2 regions of the Geodermatophilus sp. Leaf369 genome follow, and region 2 is predicted to be linked to the other one. Evidence: riboswitches for the same ligand, from Rfam matches in the RefSeq annotation. Region 2 holds a riboswitch; the other holds the start of a gene.
The links. A riboswitch is a leader RNA that binds a small molecule or an ion and turns the genes downstream of it on or off. The one in region 2 is predicted to bind cyclic di-AMP.

Region 1 (6,821 bases), on a different contig from region 2:
CGTGGGCGGTTCCCCAGGTCGGGGAGAGCTCACCACCGCGCCGCACGTCGGCGCAGTCAGGTCGTCCGCGTTGACCGAGACCACCACCACGAGCACCGACGAGACCGCTCCCGTCGTCCAGGCCGCCCAGCACGCGCCCTCGACCAAGACCTCCCGCGAGGGGGACGCAGCCGTCGAGGAGGTCTGCCCGGTCTGCCCGCACCCGATGGCCCAGCACGACCGCATCTCCCGGCGGTTCTGCGCCGCGACCGCCGAGCAGGTCGCCGCCGGCCACCAGACCAACCCCGGCTGCAGCTGCCCCTGACCCGGCCGGGACACGCCGGGCGCGGGGTGCCGGGAGGCGCACGGGTGTAGACCCTGCACGTGAACTCCCGCCGCGCGTACACCGTCTGGGTCGTCGGCCTGGCCGCGTACGCGGTGGCCGTCTTCCACCGCGGGTCCCTCGGCGTCACCGCCGTCGACGCCCAGGAGCGGTTCTCCGCCGGCGCCTCGGCGGTCAGCCTCTTCCTCGTCCTGCAGCTCGTGGTCTACGCCGGCCTGCAGGTGCCGGTGGGCATCGCACTGGACCGCTTCGGCTCGAGGGCGCTGGTCGCCACCGGCGCGCTCACCATGGCCGCGGGTCAGGTGCTGCTCGCCGTGGCCACCGACGTGCCCACCGCCGTCGTCGCCCGGGTGCTGGTCGGCGCCGGGGACGCGATGACCTTCATCAGCGTGCTGCGGGTCGTCACGCTCTGGTTCTCCGGGCCCAGCGTCCCGGTCGTCACCCAGCTCACCGGCATCCTCGGCCAGGTCGGCCAGATCGCGGCGGCCTACCCGCTGGTGCTGGCCCTGCACCACACCTCGTGGACGACGACGTTCCTGGGCGCCGGGGCGGTAGGGGTGCTGATGGCCGTGCTCGTCGTGGTCTTCCTGAAGGACTCCCCGCCCGGCACACCGGTGGCCCCGGTCGCGGGCTGGTCGGAGATCCGCGCCAACGTGGCCGGCGCCTGGAAGGAGTCCGGCACGCAGATCGGGCTCTACACCCACCTGGTCACCCAGTTCTCCGGCACCGTCTTCGCGCTGCTGTGGGGCTACCCGTTCCTGGTGTTGGGGCAGGGCCTGTCCACCGGCACCGCCGCCGGGCTGCTGACCCTGCTCGTCGTGGTCGGGATGGGCGTGGGACCGCTGCTGGGCAAGCTCTGCGGGCGGTGGCCCCTGCGCCGCTCGGTGCTGGTCTTCGGGATCGCCGGGGCCACGATCACCGCCTGGACGGTGGTGCTGCTGTGGCCCGGTCGTGCCCCGCTGTGGCTGCTGGTGGTGCTCGTCGTCGTGCTGGCCTCCAACGGCCCGGGCTCGATGATCGGCTTCGACTACGCCCGCACCTGGAACCCGGTGCACCGCCTCGGCAGCGCCAGCGGGGTGGTGAACATCGGCGGGTTCGCGGCCTCGCTGCTGACCGTGCTCGCCGTCGGTGCCGTGCTGGACGCCCAGACCCCGGGCGCGTCGACCGCCTACGACCTGGGGGCGTTCAAGGCCGCGTTCGGCGTCCAGTACCTGTTCTGGGCGATCGGCCTGGCCGGGGTGCGGCGGCACCGGCGGCGGCTGCGCGACCGGCTGGCCTCCGACGGCGTCGTGCTCACCCCGCTCTACACCGCGATGCGCAGCCGGGTGGGACGTCGGTCGTGACCGTCGCCCCGGACTTCTTCACCCGGCACACCCGCCTGGAGCGGCCGCCGCTGGTGCCCGAGGTCGCCCTGCACCTGGCCGGCGACGTGGCCGCGCTCTGGCAGGCGATGGAGGACGAGGCCGCCGCCGGGGGCGTGGGCCCGGGGCAGGCGTCGCCGTTCTGGGCCGCCGCCTGGGTCGGCGGGCAGGGGCTGGCCCGGCACGTGCTCGACCACCCGGAGCTGGTGGCCGGACGCACCGTGCTGGACCTCGGCGCCGGCAGCGGGCTCGTGGGCATCGCGGCGGCCCTGGCCGGTGCCACCCGGGTGCTGGCCAGCGACGTCGACCCGTACGCCGTTGCGGTGATGGACCTCAACGCCGCGGCCAACGGGGTGACCGTGCTCGAGCCGGTGGGCGACGTGCTGGACGCCGACCTGCCCGAGGTCGACGTGGTGCTGGCCGGGGACGTCTTCTACGACCTGACGATGGCCGACCGGGTGCGGCCCTGGCTGTTCACCGCCTGGGTGCGGGGCGCGACGGTGCTGGTCGGTGATCCCGGCCGCAGCCAGCTGCCCAGCGGGCTGGTCGAGGTGGCCGGGTACGACGTCGTCGACAGCGGTGTGGACGGCGCCCGCCGGACGACGGTGGGGCGACTGCCCTGAGCGACCGGCCGACGACCCCGGGTCGGGGATCGCGGCACCAGATGTGTGAAACCGGACGCCCCTGCTTGTCAGCAGTCGACATGTCCGCTTAGCGTGGCGCCGTCCGTGCGGATGACCGCTCCCCAGCCGGGGAGACCCCGCCGGACGCCGCCGAGTCGCCAGCACCACCCAGATCCACCCAGGCGAACCGGGGACCCACCGAACCACTGGGGTGAATCACCCCTGGCTGCACGCGGGCCGGGGGAGTAGGGCGTCTTCCCGCCCGAACCCGTCAGCTGACCCGGTAGGCGGCCAGACGGAAGAACGGACACGTCCCACCCGCATGAGCGCTCGTCACACCGCACTGCCTGCTGCCCCCGCCACGGAGACCCCGGCTCCCGAGTCGGCCGCCGACACCGTCGCCGCCGTCGCGTCCGGTCGGCACCGCCGTCCCCCGGCCCGTCGCCCCGCCCTGTACCTGGCCGCGGTCGCCGTCGGCGCCGTGCTGGTCAACGTGGCCCTGGGCACCGGACCGGGCACCGCCCAGGCCGAGCCCTCCGCGGCCGCCTCGCAGGCGGTGAGCGTGGCCGACCAGCTCGGGCTGACCGCCGCCGACGCGTCCCCGGCCGACCTCGGCACCCACCTCGGCGAGCTGGAGTCCAGCCGGGCGCAGCGCGAGGCCGACGAGGCCACCGCCGCCCAGGCGCAGGCCGCGGCCGACCAGGCCGAGCTCGACGCCCAGGCAGCCGCTGCCGCCGCCCAGGCCGCGGCCGAGGCCCAGGCCGCCGCGCAGGCGCAGGCTGCCGCGGAGGCCGCCGCGGCAGCCGAGGCCGCCGCAGCGCAGACCCCCAGCAACTTCCACGACTACGCCCTCGCCGCCCTCGGTGGCGACGCCTCGCAGTTCTCCTGCCTGGAGAACCTGTGGGGCAAGGAGTCGGGCTGGAACCCGAACGCGCAGAACCCGTCGTCGACGGCCTACGGCATCGCCCAGTTCCTCAACTCGACCTGGGCGCTGACCGGGATCGCCAAGACCTCCGACGGGTTCCGGCAGATCGACGCCGGGCTCATCTACATCGACCGGGTCTACGGCTCCCCGTGCTCGGCGTGGGCGCACTCGCAGGCCAACAACTGGTACTGAGCGTTCCGCGTTTCCGACCCCGGTCGGCCCGGGAACGACCGGGGCATGGCTGAACTGACCGGCAAGACCATCGCCGTGCTCGCCGCCCAGGGCGTCGAGCGCGTCGAGCTCGAGGAGCCCCGCGCCGCCCTGCAGGCCGCGGGTGCCACCACCCACCTGATCTCCGTGCCGGACGGCGTCGAGGACGGCGCCATCCCCTCCATGGACGGCGACATCCACCCGGCGAGCACGCACCCCGTCGACCACCTGGTCGCCGACGTGTCCGCCGCCGACTACGACGGCCTGCTGCTCCCTGGCGGCGTGGTCAACCCCGACACCCTGCGCCAGGACGAGGACGCCCTCGCCTTCGTGAAGGCCTTCTTCGACGCCGGCAAGCCCGTGGCCGCCATCTGCCACGCCCCCTGGACGCTGCTGGAGGCCGGGGTGCTCGAGGGCCGCACGCTCACCTCGTTCCCCAGCATCCGGGGCGACCTGCGTCGCGGCGGGGCCACCGTCGTCGACGAGGAGGTCGCCCGGGACGGGAACCTGGTGACCAGCCGCAACCCCGACGACATCCCGGCGTTCAACGCCGCGATCGTGGAGCTCTACGCCGGCAGCTGACCCCACCCCCTCGACGGACCCCCACCACCACAGGTGGGGGTCCGTCGCCGTGTGTGGGACTACCCGCCTGGTCACGGCGGCGAGTCACCCGTCAGACTGCTGCCGTTGTACATCTCCTGGGAGGACGGTCGACCGTGGCCAAGCACCGCGCGAGCCAAGGCGCCGCGACCGACTTCGACGACGCCACCACCGCCCTGACCGACGTCACCGGCGACTACACCGTCGACGCCGCGCACACCCGGATCGGCTTCCGGGCCCGGCACGCGATGGTCACCACCGTGCGCGGCACGTTCGGCGAGTTCGAGGGCACCGCGCACCTGGACACCGCGCGACCCGAGGCGAGCCGGGTCGAGCTGCGGATGGACGCCGGCAGCCTGGACACCGGCCAGCCCGACCGGGACGCGCACCTGCGCTCGGCGGACTTCCTCGACGTCGAGCAGTTCCCCGAGGTCACGTTCGTCTCCACCGCCGTCGAGCAGCTCGAGGCCGACGTGTACGAGGTCACCGGGGACCTGACGATCAAGGGGCGCACCCGCGAGGTGTCGGTGGAGTTCACCCTCACCGGTTCGGCCCAGGACCCCTTCGGCAACGTCCGGGTGGGCTTCGAGGGCGCGCTGGCGGTCAAGCGCAGCGACTGGGGCCTGGTGTGGAACGCGGCTCTGGAGACCGGTGGGGTGCTGGTCAGCGACCGCATCCAGATCGAGTTCGACGTCTCGGTCATCAAGGCCGGCTGACCGCTCGCCCCCGGGGCGTACCGTCGGGTCGTCTCGGTCTCCCCGGGTGTCGGCCCCCCGGTCGCGCCGGACCGCTGCGGTCAGGCCGGTCCACCATGCGCCCCACCCCACCACCCTCACCGGGTCTGGATCCCGAGGTCGGGCTCCCGGTCGTCCCGCAGGTCCCCTTGCCGCTGACCGACGGTGGCGGCGACCGGCTGGTGGTCACCACCCCGGCGGCGGCGGTCACCCGCCCGTCGGCCGTCCTGCTGGCTGCCCGGCAGCTGCTGGAGGAGGCCGACCCGCACGCCCGGCGGCGGACCGGCAGCGACCGGGCCCGCGCGTTGCGCCGCCGGCAGGACCTCCGCGGCCTGGTGGTCGAGCGCCGGGCGCAGCGCGACGCCGTCCGTCCCTGCGCCTGAGACGCCGACGGCCCCCGACGCGGGCTGCGTCGGGGGCCGTCGGGTCCGGCTCAGTGCGTCACGGCACGGCCTCGACCGTGTCGTAGGAACCGACGCGGCCGGCCAGCCGGGCGCGGGCCCAGTCGCCGTCACCCAGCAGGTGGTCGATGGCGGTCAGCCGCGAGGTGTAGTGCCCGACCTTGTACTCGGCGGTGACGCCGATCCCGCCGTGCAGCTGGATGGCCTCCTTGCCGATGTGCCGGCCCGCGCGGCTGGTCTGCAGCCGGGCCCGGTCGGCGGCGGCCACCACGTCGTCGGCGGTGGAGCCCTCGGCGTCGAGCACCATGGTCGCCCACAGCGCGGTGCTGCGGACCAGCTCAAGGGTCACGTACATGTCCGCGGCGCGGAACGTCAGGGCCTGGAACTTGTTCAGCGAGACCCCGAACTGCTTGCGGGTGCGCAGGTACTCCGCGGTGGTGGTCAGGGCGGTGTCCATCGCCCCGACCGCCTCGTGGGCGTAGGCCACGGTCGCCCGGGCCAACGCCTGCTCGACGTCGGCGGTGCGGTCGGCGTCGGAGTCGCCCAGCAGCTGGGCGGGCGTGCCGTCGAAGACCACCCGGGCGGCCCGGCCCACGTCGTGGGTGCGGTACCCGGTGCGGGTCAGCCCGGTGGCGTCGCCCTGCACCAGGAACAGCCGGGTGCCGCCGTCCACGGCCGCGGAGACGACCAGGACGTCGGCGCGGGCGCCGTGCTGCACGGGCTCCTTGACCCCGGTGAGGGTCCAGGAGCCACCATCGGCGGTCGCGGTGACCCCGGCGGCCGAGGGCGTCCAGCGCGCGGTGGGCTCGGCGAGGGCCGCGGCCAGCACGCTGCTGCCCTCGGCCAGCGGGCCGAGCACGGCTGCGCGCTGCTCCGCGGTGCCCACGGCGGCGACGAGACCACCGGCGAGCACGACGGACTCGACGAAGGGCTCCGGGGCGAGCACCCGGCCGATCTCGGTGGCCACGATCGCCACCTCGGCCTGACCGGCGCCCATGCCGCCGTCCTCCTCGGCGAAGGGCAGGCCGAGCACGCCCATCTCGGCGAGCTGGGCCCAGGTCTTCTCGTCGAAGCCGGGCTCCTCGCGGGTGACCGAGCGGCGCTGGTCCCCGCCGTAGGCCCGCATCAGCAGGCCGGCGACGGCCTCGCGCAGGGCGTTCTGTTCGTTGTCGAAGGTGAAGTCCACGTCAGGTCACAACCCCAGGATCGAGCCGGCGATGATGGTGCGCTGCACTTCGTTGCTGCCCCCGTAGATGGAGACCTTGCGGTAGTTCAGGTACTCCGGGGTGGCCACCCGGGCCCACTCGGGGACGTCGGTGTCCGCGTCGTCGGCGAAGGACGCCAGCGACAGCGGGCCGGCGATGTCGACCACCAGCTCGGTGGCCGCCTGCTGCAGCTCCGAGCCGCGCAGCTTGAGCACCGAGGACGCCGGATGCGGCTTGCCGTCGGTGGAGTTGGCCACCACGCGCAGCGCGGTGAGCTCCAGGGCGAGCAGGTCGTTCTCCAGCTCGGCGATGCGGGCGGCCATGGTCGGCTCCTCCAGCAGCGGCCGGCCGTTGACGGTGATCGAGCGGGCGTGTGCCTTGGCGTCGACGATCATCCGCTTGGTGGCCCCGACCCGGGCGATGCCCACGCGCTCGTTGCC
Region 2 (6,821 bases):
GACGGGCGGGCCGGGCTCGAGCGGCATCGCCCTCGCCACGGACTACACCGACGCCATGCCCGCGGAGATCACCGACTCCTTCGACGTCGTCTTCTTCGACCAGCGCGGCATCGGGCTCTCCCAGCCCTTCCGGTGCGACGACACCGTCGCCGCGGACGAGAGCCCGGGCGTGGACAGCTCGTCCTCCCCCGAGGAGCGGGACGCGTTCGCCGAGGCCGCCACCGCGTTCGGGGAGGACTGCTTCGCCGAGGCCGGCGTGGACCCGGCCGACGCCGCCCGCTACGGCACCCGGCAGGCGGTCGAGGACCTGGAGCTGTTCCGCCGGTGGCTGGGCGCAGACACCCTGACGCTCTACGGGGAGAGCTACGGCACCCAGTTCGTGCAGACCTACGCCGCCGCGCACCCCGAGCACGTCGAGGGGCTGGTACTGGACGGCGTGGTGGACCTGAGCACCGAGGTCGAGGACTTCTACACCGAGGCGGCGCAGGCCTACAGCGACGCGTTGACCGCGACCCTGCTGGCCTGCGACGTGCAGCGCCGCTGCGCCGACGAGGCCCCCGGTGACTCGCTGGCCGGCTACGACCAGCTGGCCGAGCAGCTGGCCGCCGAGCCCGTCGACCTGGGGGACGGCGAGGAGTTCGGGCTGGACGGGCTGCAGGCCGCTGCCTTCTCCACCGTCAGCGACCCGTACTCCCGGACGGCGCTGCAGGAGGCGCTGAACGAGGGGCTGGACGGGGAGTTCGAGTCGCTGGCGACGCTGGCCGCGCCCGCCCCGGTCGACGACACGTTCTCGGACGCGTTGTTCCTGGCCGTCGAGTGCCAGGACTTCGACTTCGTCCCCCGCGACGGCAGCGGGCGGGCCGAGCTGGACGACTGGCTGGACGCCGCCGCCGAGGTCGGCGCGGACGGGATGCGGCTGGGCGCGGTGTTCTACAACGACCTGAGCTGCCTGTTCTGGCCCGGGGTCGCCGACACCGCGGACTTCGAGCGGCCGGCCCCGGTCACCGACCCCGCGTACCCGATGCTCGTGCTCACCGCCGACACCGACCCGAACACCCCGACCCAGAACGCGCTGCGGGTCTACAGCCGGGTGCTCGACGACGCCTCGCTGGTCACCCAGCAGGGCGGCCCACACGTGCTCTTCGGCCGCGGGGTCTCCTGCGTGGACGACCTGGTGGCCGACTTCGTCGCCGACGGCACCCCGCCGCCGACCGAGGTCACCGTCTGCGCCGGTGACGTGTCCGACCCGTACTGACCGTTTCCGACCCCGCGGACGGCGGGTAGCGCCCGCCCATGGCAAAGCAGACCCCTCTGGGTGCGATCGGCAAGGGCAAGCGCGGCATCTCCACCGGGGGCTGGCTGCTCCGCGGCGCGGCCGCCGGTGCGACCGGCACGACCGTGTTGAACACGGTGACCTACCTGGACATGACCGCCCGCGGCCGCGGCACGAGCTCCACCCCCGAGCAGACGGTGGAGAAGCTGGCCGAGAAGGCACACGTGGAGATCCCCGGCGAGGGCGACACCCGCGACAACCGGGTCTCCGGGCTCGGCCCGCTGACCGGGATCGTCGCCGGCGTCGGCGTGGGTGCCCTGGCCGGGCTGGCCCGGGCCCTGGGCTTCCGGCCGAACCCGCTGGTCGGCGGTCTCGTCGCCGGCGTCGGCGCGCTGGTCGCGGCCAACGGCCCGATGGCGGCCCTGGGCATCAGCGACCCGCGCACCTGGTCGGCCACCGACTGGGCGGCCGACGTCGTCCCGCACCTGGCCTACGGCTTCGCCACCCACTCCACCCTGGCGGCCCTCGACCGCGCCTGACCCCTGCTGCACGAAGCGCCCTCCTCGTCAGGTCTCCTGACGGGGAGGGCGTTCCTCGTCAGGGGGGGGGTCCAGCCGCGCTCGTCGACGCCGCCGGGGACGGGGGCGGCGGGGTCGTAGGGCTGCCGGGTGAAGGTGAAGGTCGCCAGGTCGAGGTGGTCGGCGGCGATCCGCAGGGTCTCCCCCGCGTAGTAGCCGTCCAGGCCGACCCACGAGCCGTCGGGACGACGGGCGAACCGGCTGGCCCGGCCTCCCCGCCCGGGCAGCGGCCCCAGGTGCAGCAGGCCACCGGCCTGGGCGCGCAGCACGTGCGGCGCCGGGCCCCAGAACCAGACGCCGAGATCGGCCAGCGGCACCGGCGGGGCCTCCGGGGACCAGGCCTCGACCACCCGGGGCTCGGCGGCCCGCAGGTCGGCCAGCAGCCCGGGCACCAGCGGGTCCAGCCCGCTCGTGGTGTTGGCCAGCATCACCGCACCGGTCTGCTCGGCGCGGTCCACGAACACCCCGGCGAGGAAGCCGGGCATCGAGCCGCCGTGCCCGACCAGCGTCGCGCCGTCGGCCCGCACGACCTGCAGACCCAGCCCGTAGGCCGACCACCCGGCCGACGAGGAGTCCACCCCGGCCGGCTCGCTCATCTCGGCCAGCGTCGCCGGGGAGAGCACGTCACCGGTGTCACCGAGCAGGAAGGCGGCGAACCGGCCCAGGTCGGTCAGCGTGGCCCAGAGCTGGCCGGCGGCGTCCATGACGCCGGCGTCGTGCTCGGGCTCGGGCAGGACGACGTCGGCCCACGGGTGCACCGCGCTCCCCCGGGCGGCGACGCCGGAGGGTCGCGGCGTCGTCCGGCTCATCCCCAGGGGGCCGAGCACCTCCCCGGTGACGGCCTCGGCCCAGGACGTCCCGCGGTGCCGGGCGACGAGCTCACCGAGCAGGCCGAAGCCGAGGTTGGAGTAGTGGAAGCGGCGGGCCGCACCGAGCACCACGTGCTCGGGGGCCAGCGCGAGGTCCTCCAACGACCCGCCGGGGACCCGCTCCCACCACCCGCCGGGGCTCTCGCTGGAGGCCCCGGCCAGGTGCGAGAGCAGCTGGCCGACCGTGCGGTCACCGAACGGGGTGCCGGGGACGTGCGCCTCCAGCGGGTCGCCCAGGCCGAGCCGGCCCTCGTCGCGCAGCCGCATGACCACGACGGCGGTGACGGTCTTGCTGATCGAGCCGAGCCGGTACTGCACGTCGGTGTGCGGGTCGGCGACGCCCCCGCGGCCGGCCGACCACGCCAGCCCGCCGTCCCGGACGACACCGGCGACCAGGCTGGGGGCCCGCCCGTCGCGCTGCACCCGGGCGGTGCGGGCCAGCAGGGTGCGGGCCGTGGTGGGTGCGACGGGGGTGGGCTCGACCATGTCCCGCAGGCTAGCCAGCCGTGCGCGCGACGGTCTCCCCGAGCGGCAGCCGGCCGGTGCGGGCGGCCCAGCGCTCGAACCAGATCGTGGTGAACGGCGGGACCGAGGCGATCAGCGCCAGCGCCGCGGTCCGGAGGTCCCAGCGCAGCACCCGCCAGGCCAGGAACGACACCGCCACGTAGCCGACGAAGACCGCGCCGTGGATCGGCCCGGCCACCTGGACGCCGACCTCGGAGGTGCCCAGCACCCACTTGACGAACATGCCGGCCAGCAGCAGCGCCCAGGTCACCGCCTCGGCCAACGCGACGACGCGGAAGAGGCGGGCAACGGTGCGGGGCTCGGTCAGGGCGCTCACGACAGGTCCCAACGGCGCGCAGCCCGGGAGGGTCCCCGGGTGTGACCGACCTCCCGACAGCACACCGCCCCGGTCACCATCAGGTGACCGGGGCGGTGGGAGGTGTCGGCTGGGTCAGCCGGCGAGGCGACGCATCGCGGTGATGGAGCCCATCGTGTCGATGCTGGCGACCTTGACGACGTCACCCGAGGTGGGCGCGTGCACCATCTGGCCGTTGCCGATGTAGATGCCGATGTGGCTGACCGGGCTGTAGAAGGCGATCAGGTCACCGGGCTGCAGGTCGGCGCGGGAGACGGCCTGGCCCATCGAGGCCTGCATCCGCGAGGAGTGCGGCAGCGAGATGCCGGCGGCGGCGTAGGCGTACTGCACCAGGCCCGAGCAGTCGAAGCTGTTCGGCCCGGAGGCGGCCCACACGTACGGGTCGCCGCGCTGCGCCATGGCGGTGTCGACGGCGATCTGCGCGGCGGCGCTGTTGGCGGTCACCGCACTGCCGCCGGACGCCGAGGAGCTGGCGGCCGGGGCACTGGCCGAGCTGCTCGAGGACGAGGACGAGGACGACGACGCGCTGCTCTCGGTGGTGGCCGGGGCAGCTGCGGCGGCGGCCGCGGCAGCAGCAGCCGCGGCGGCGGCCTGCTCCTGGGCCGACAGCGCGGCGTACTCGGCCTGGTACTCGGCGATCTGCGCGTTCAGGGACTCCTGCTGGGCGGTCACGCTGTCCAGCTGGGCCTGGGCGTCGGCCGCGGTCTGCTGCGCGGCGGCCTGGGCCTGCGCGGCAGTGTCGTTGGCGGCCTGCGCCGAGGTGAGCACGTCGGTGTTGTGGGCGCCGAGGACGTCGAGGGTGGAGACCCGGTCGACGAACTCGCTGGCCGACCCGCTGGTCAGCATCGCCTGCAGCGAGCCGAGCTGGGTGTCGCCGGTGTAGGCGGTGCGCGCCACGCTGGTGACCGACTGCTGGGCCTGGCTGTAGGCGCTCTGCGCGGCCGCGGCGTCGGCGGCGGCCTGGTCGGCGGCGGCCTGGTCGAGCAGGAGCTCTTCCCGGGCGGTGTTGAAGTCCTCGGTGACGACCTCGAGCTCGTGGCCCTTGTCGGCGATGAGCTGGGCGGCCTCGGCGGCGGTGGTCGGCTCGGCCGGGGCGGACGAGGTGCTCGGCGCGTCCGTGGTGTCCGGTGCGGCGAGGGCCGGCGTGGAGGTCAGGACGACCCCGGCAGCGGCGAGGAGGGTGATCGCAGCGCGACGCCCCCGGAGGGCGGGGCGACGCGCGGGCATGCTGGAACTCGCCATGTGCGGCGGGTGGTCCTTTCTTCCAACGAGCCGCCTACCGGGTTAGCTGACGGATTCGGACGGGAAGTTCGCCCGGCACGTCGACCCTGGGTGGGTCGGTGCGTGCTTCACCCCAGTGCTGCGGTGGGTCCCCGGTCCGCTGCTCCTCGGTGCGCAGCGGGGGCTGCGCGGTGGTGCCGGTGGTGCTCACGAGGGGCGTGCGGTTCGGCGGCGTCCGGTCGGTGTCACCCAGGGGAGGCGACGGAACGATCCGTCCGGACGGGCCGACGGTAGGTGCGTAATACGTTCGTGACAACCGCCGAGACCCCTTTTGTGGACTTCCGCACCCGGGTCCGGTGAACACGCTCACAACGGGTGAGGAGATGCCTCCGTGCAGGGACTGGCGCGCCGCGAGTTCTGCCTCGTGCTGCTCCGCCGGATGGCCGACGTGCGGCCCGACCTCGTCGCTGCCGCACTGCCCCGGCTGGGCGCCACCCGGGCGCAGGCGCACGCCGCGCACACCCGGTGGCAGACGCTGCAGCACTCGGCCCGGCGGGGTGACCGGCACGCCGCGGTGCTCGGCCCGCCGGAGAGCACCGCCGCGCGTCCCTGGGGGGACCTCGAGCTCGTGGTCCGGCAGTGGGTGCTCCCGTTGTGGCCGACGCTGCGCTGGGAGGTCGTGTCCGGGCCGGGCGGGCAGGTGCTCCGCGAGCAGCTGGTGCGGGGCCCCGGCTCCCCCGCGCCGTCCGGCCTCCTCGTGTGGGAGCACGTGCTCGACGACGTCGCCGCGGTGGAGGGCGCCGTCCTCGAGCCCCCCGACGTCCCCACCCGGGACGTGGTGGCCCTGCCCGACGGCACCCGGGCGCTCCTGGTCTGGGGGCTGCTGCAGCGGGTCGACCGGGCAGGATGACCGGGTGCCGACGTTGACCGCCACCACCTGGGCCGACCCTCGGGTGCAGGCCCTGTCCGACGCCCAGCAGGCCGAGCTGCGCGAGCGGTACGACGGCCGGGGCGAGTCCGGCACCCCGCCCACGGCCGAGGACGTCGCGGTGGTCCTGCTGCTGCGCGAGGACGACGGCACCCCGGTCGGCTGCGGGGCGCTGCGCCCGCTGGAGCCCGGTGCGGCCGAGCTGAAGCGGATGTACGTCGTCCCCGCCGCCCGGGGTCGAGGACTGTCCCGGCTGGTGCTCACCGGGCTCGAGGCGACCGCCGCCGAGCGCGGGTGGCACACGCTGCGCCTGGAGACCGGCCCGCTCCAGCACGAGGCGATCGCGCTCTACGAGCGGTCGGGCTACCGGCCCATCGAGGCCTTCGGCCACTACCTGGACGAGCCCGACGAGTGGTCCCGCTACTACGAGAAGGAGCTGCCGTGACCGCCGCCCGGTACGACGTCGTGGTCGTGGGGGGCGGGCACAACGGCCTGGTCGCCGCTGCCTACCTGGCCCGCGCGGGCCGCTCGGTGCTGGTGCTCGAACGCCGGGCCGGTGTGGGCGGGGCCGCGGTCAGCGAGCAGGTGTTCCCCGGGGTCGACGTCCGGCTCTCGGCCTACAGCTACCTGGTCAGCCTGCTGCCCGACCGGATCGCCGCCGACCTGGACCTCGGCCTCACCCTGGCCGACCGGTCGGTGCACTCCGCGACCCTGCTCGATGACCGGGCGCTGCTGGTGGAGCCGGACTCGTTCCGGGCACTCACCGGCTCCGACGCCGAGTGGGCCGGCTGGCAGCGCCTCTACGGCCGGCTGACCACGCTGGCCGAGGACCTCTCCCCCACCCTCGTCGAGCCGCTGCCGACCCGGGCGGAGCTGGAGTCCCGGCTGCGCGACCCCCAGCTCTACCGCGACCTGGTCGAACGCCCGCTCGCCGACGTCGTCGCCGACCACCTCGACCACGACGTCACCCGGGGTGTCGCGCTCACCGACGGGCTGATCGGCACCTTCGCCGACGTGCACGCCGCCGACGGCCTGGCCGGCCGCTGCTTCCTCTACCACCTGGTCGGCAACG

Region 1: linked by a shared signal. The riboswitch ahead of ASG36_RS16830 (transglycosylase SLT domain-containing protein) and the one ahead of ASG36_RS11825 (C40 family peptidase) in region 2 are both predicted to bind cyclic di-AMP.

The regions. Positions count from the first base shown of each region.
Region 1 covers NZ_LMQA01000004.1:93,431-100,251, reverse strand. The annotation lists gene ASG36_RS16845 (RGCVC family protein) at 71-304, shown strand; gene ASG36_RS16840 (nitrate/nitrite transporter) at 364-1,665, shown strand; gene ASG36_RS16835 (methyltransferase) at 1,662-2,306, shown strand; cyclic di-AMP (ydaO/yuaA leader) riboswitch at 2,445-2,610, shown strand; gene ASG36_RS16830 (transglycosylase SLT domain-containing protein) at 2,629-3,423, shown strand; gene ASG36_RS16825 (type 1 glutamine amidotransferase domain-containing protein) at 3,469-4,023, shown strand; gene ASG36_RS16820 (YceI family protein) at 4,158-4,757, shown strand; gene ASG36_RS16815 (hypothetical protein) at 4,925-5,158, shown strand; gene ASG36_RS16810 (acyl-CoA dehydrogenase family protein) at 5,217-6,362, opposite strand; gene ASG36_RS16805 (acyl-CoA dehydrogenase family protein) at 6,369-6,821, opposite strand, start outside.
Region 2 covers NZ_LMQA01000002.1:621,289-628,109, reverse strand. The annotation lists gene ASG36_RS11845 (alpha/beta fold hydrolase) at 1-1,255, shown strand, start outside; gene ASG36_RS11840 (hypothetical protein) at 1,294-1,812, shown strand; gene ASG36_RS11835 (serine hydrolase) at 1,764-3,206, opposite strand; gene ASG36_RS11830 (DUF3817 domain-containing protein) at 3,217-3,561, opposite strand; gene ASG36_RS11825 (C40 family peptidase) at 3,676-4,827, opposite strand; cyclic di-AMP (ydaO/yuaA leader) riboswitch at 4,858-5,011, opposite strand; gene ASG36_RS11820 (hypothetical protein) at 5,213-5,731, shown strand; gene ASG36_RS11815 (GNAT family N-acetyltransferase) at 5,736-6,194, shown strand; gene ASG36_RS11810 (NAD(P)/FAD-dependent oxidoreductase) at 6,191-6,821, shown strand, end outside.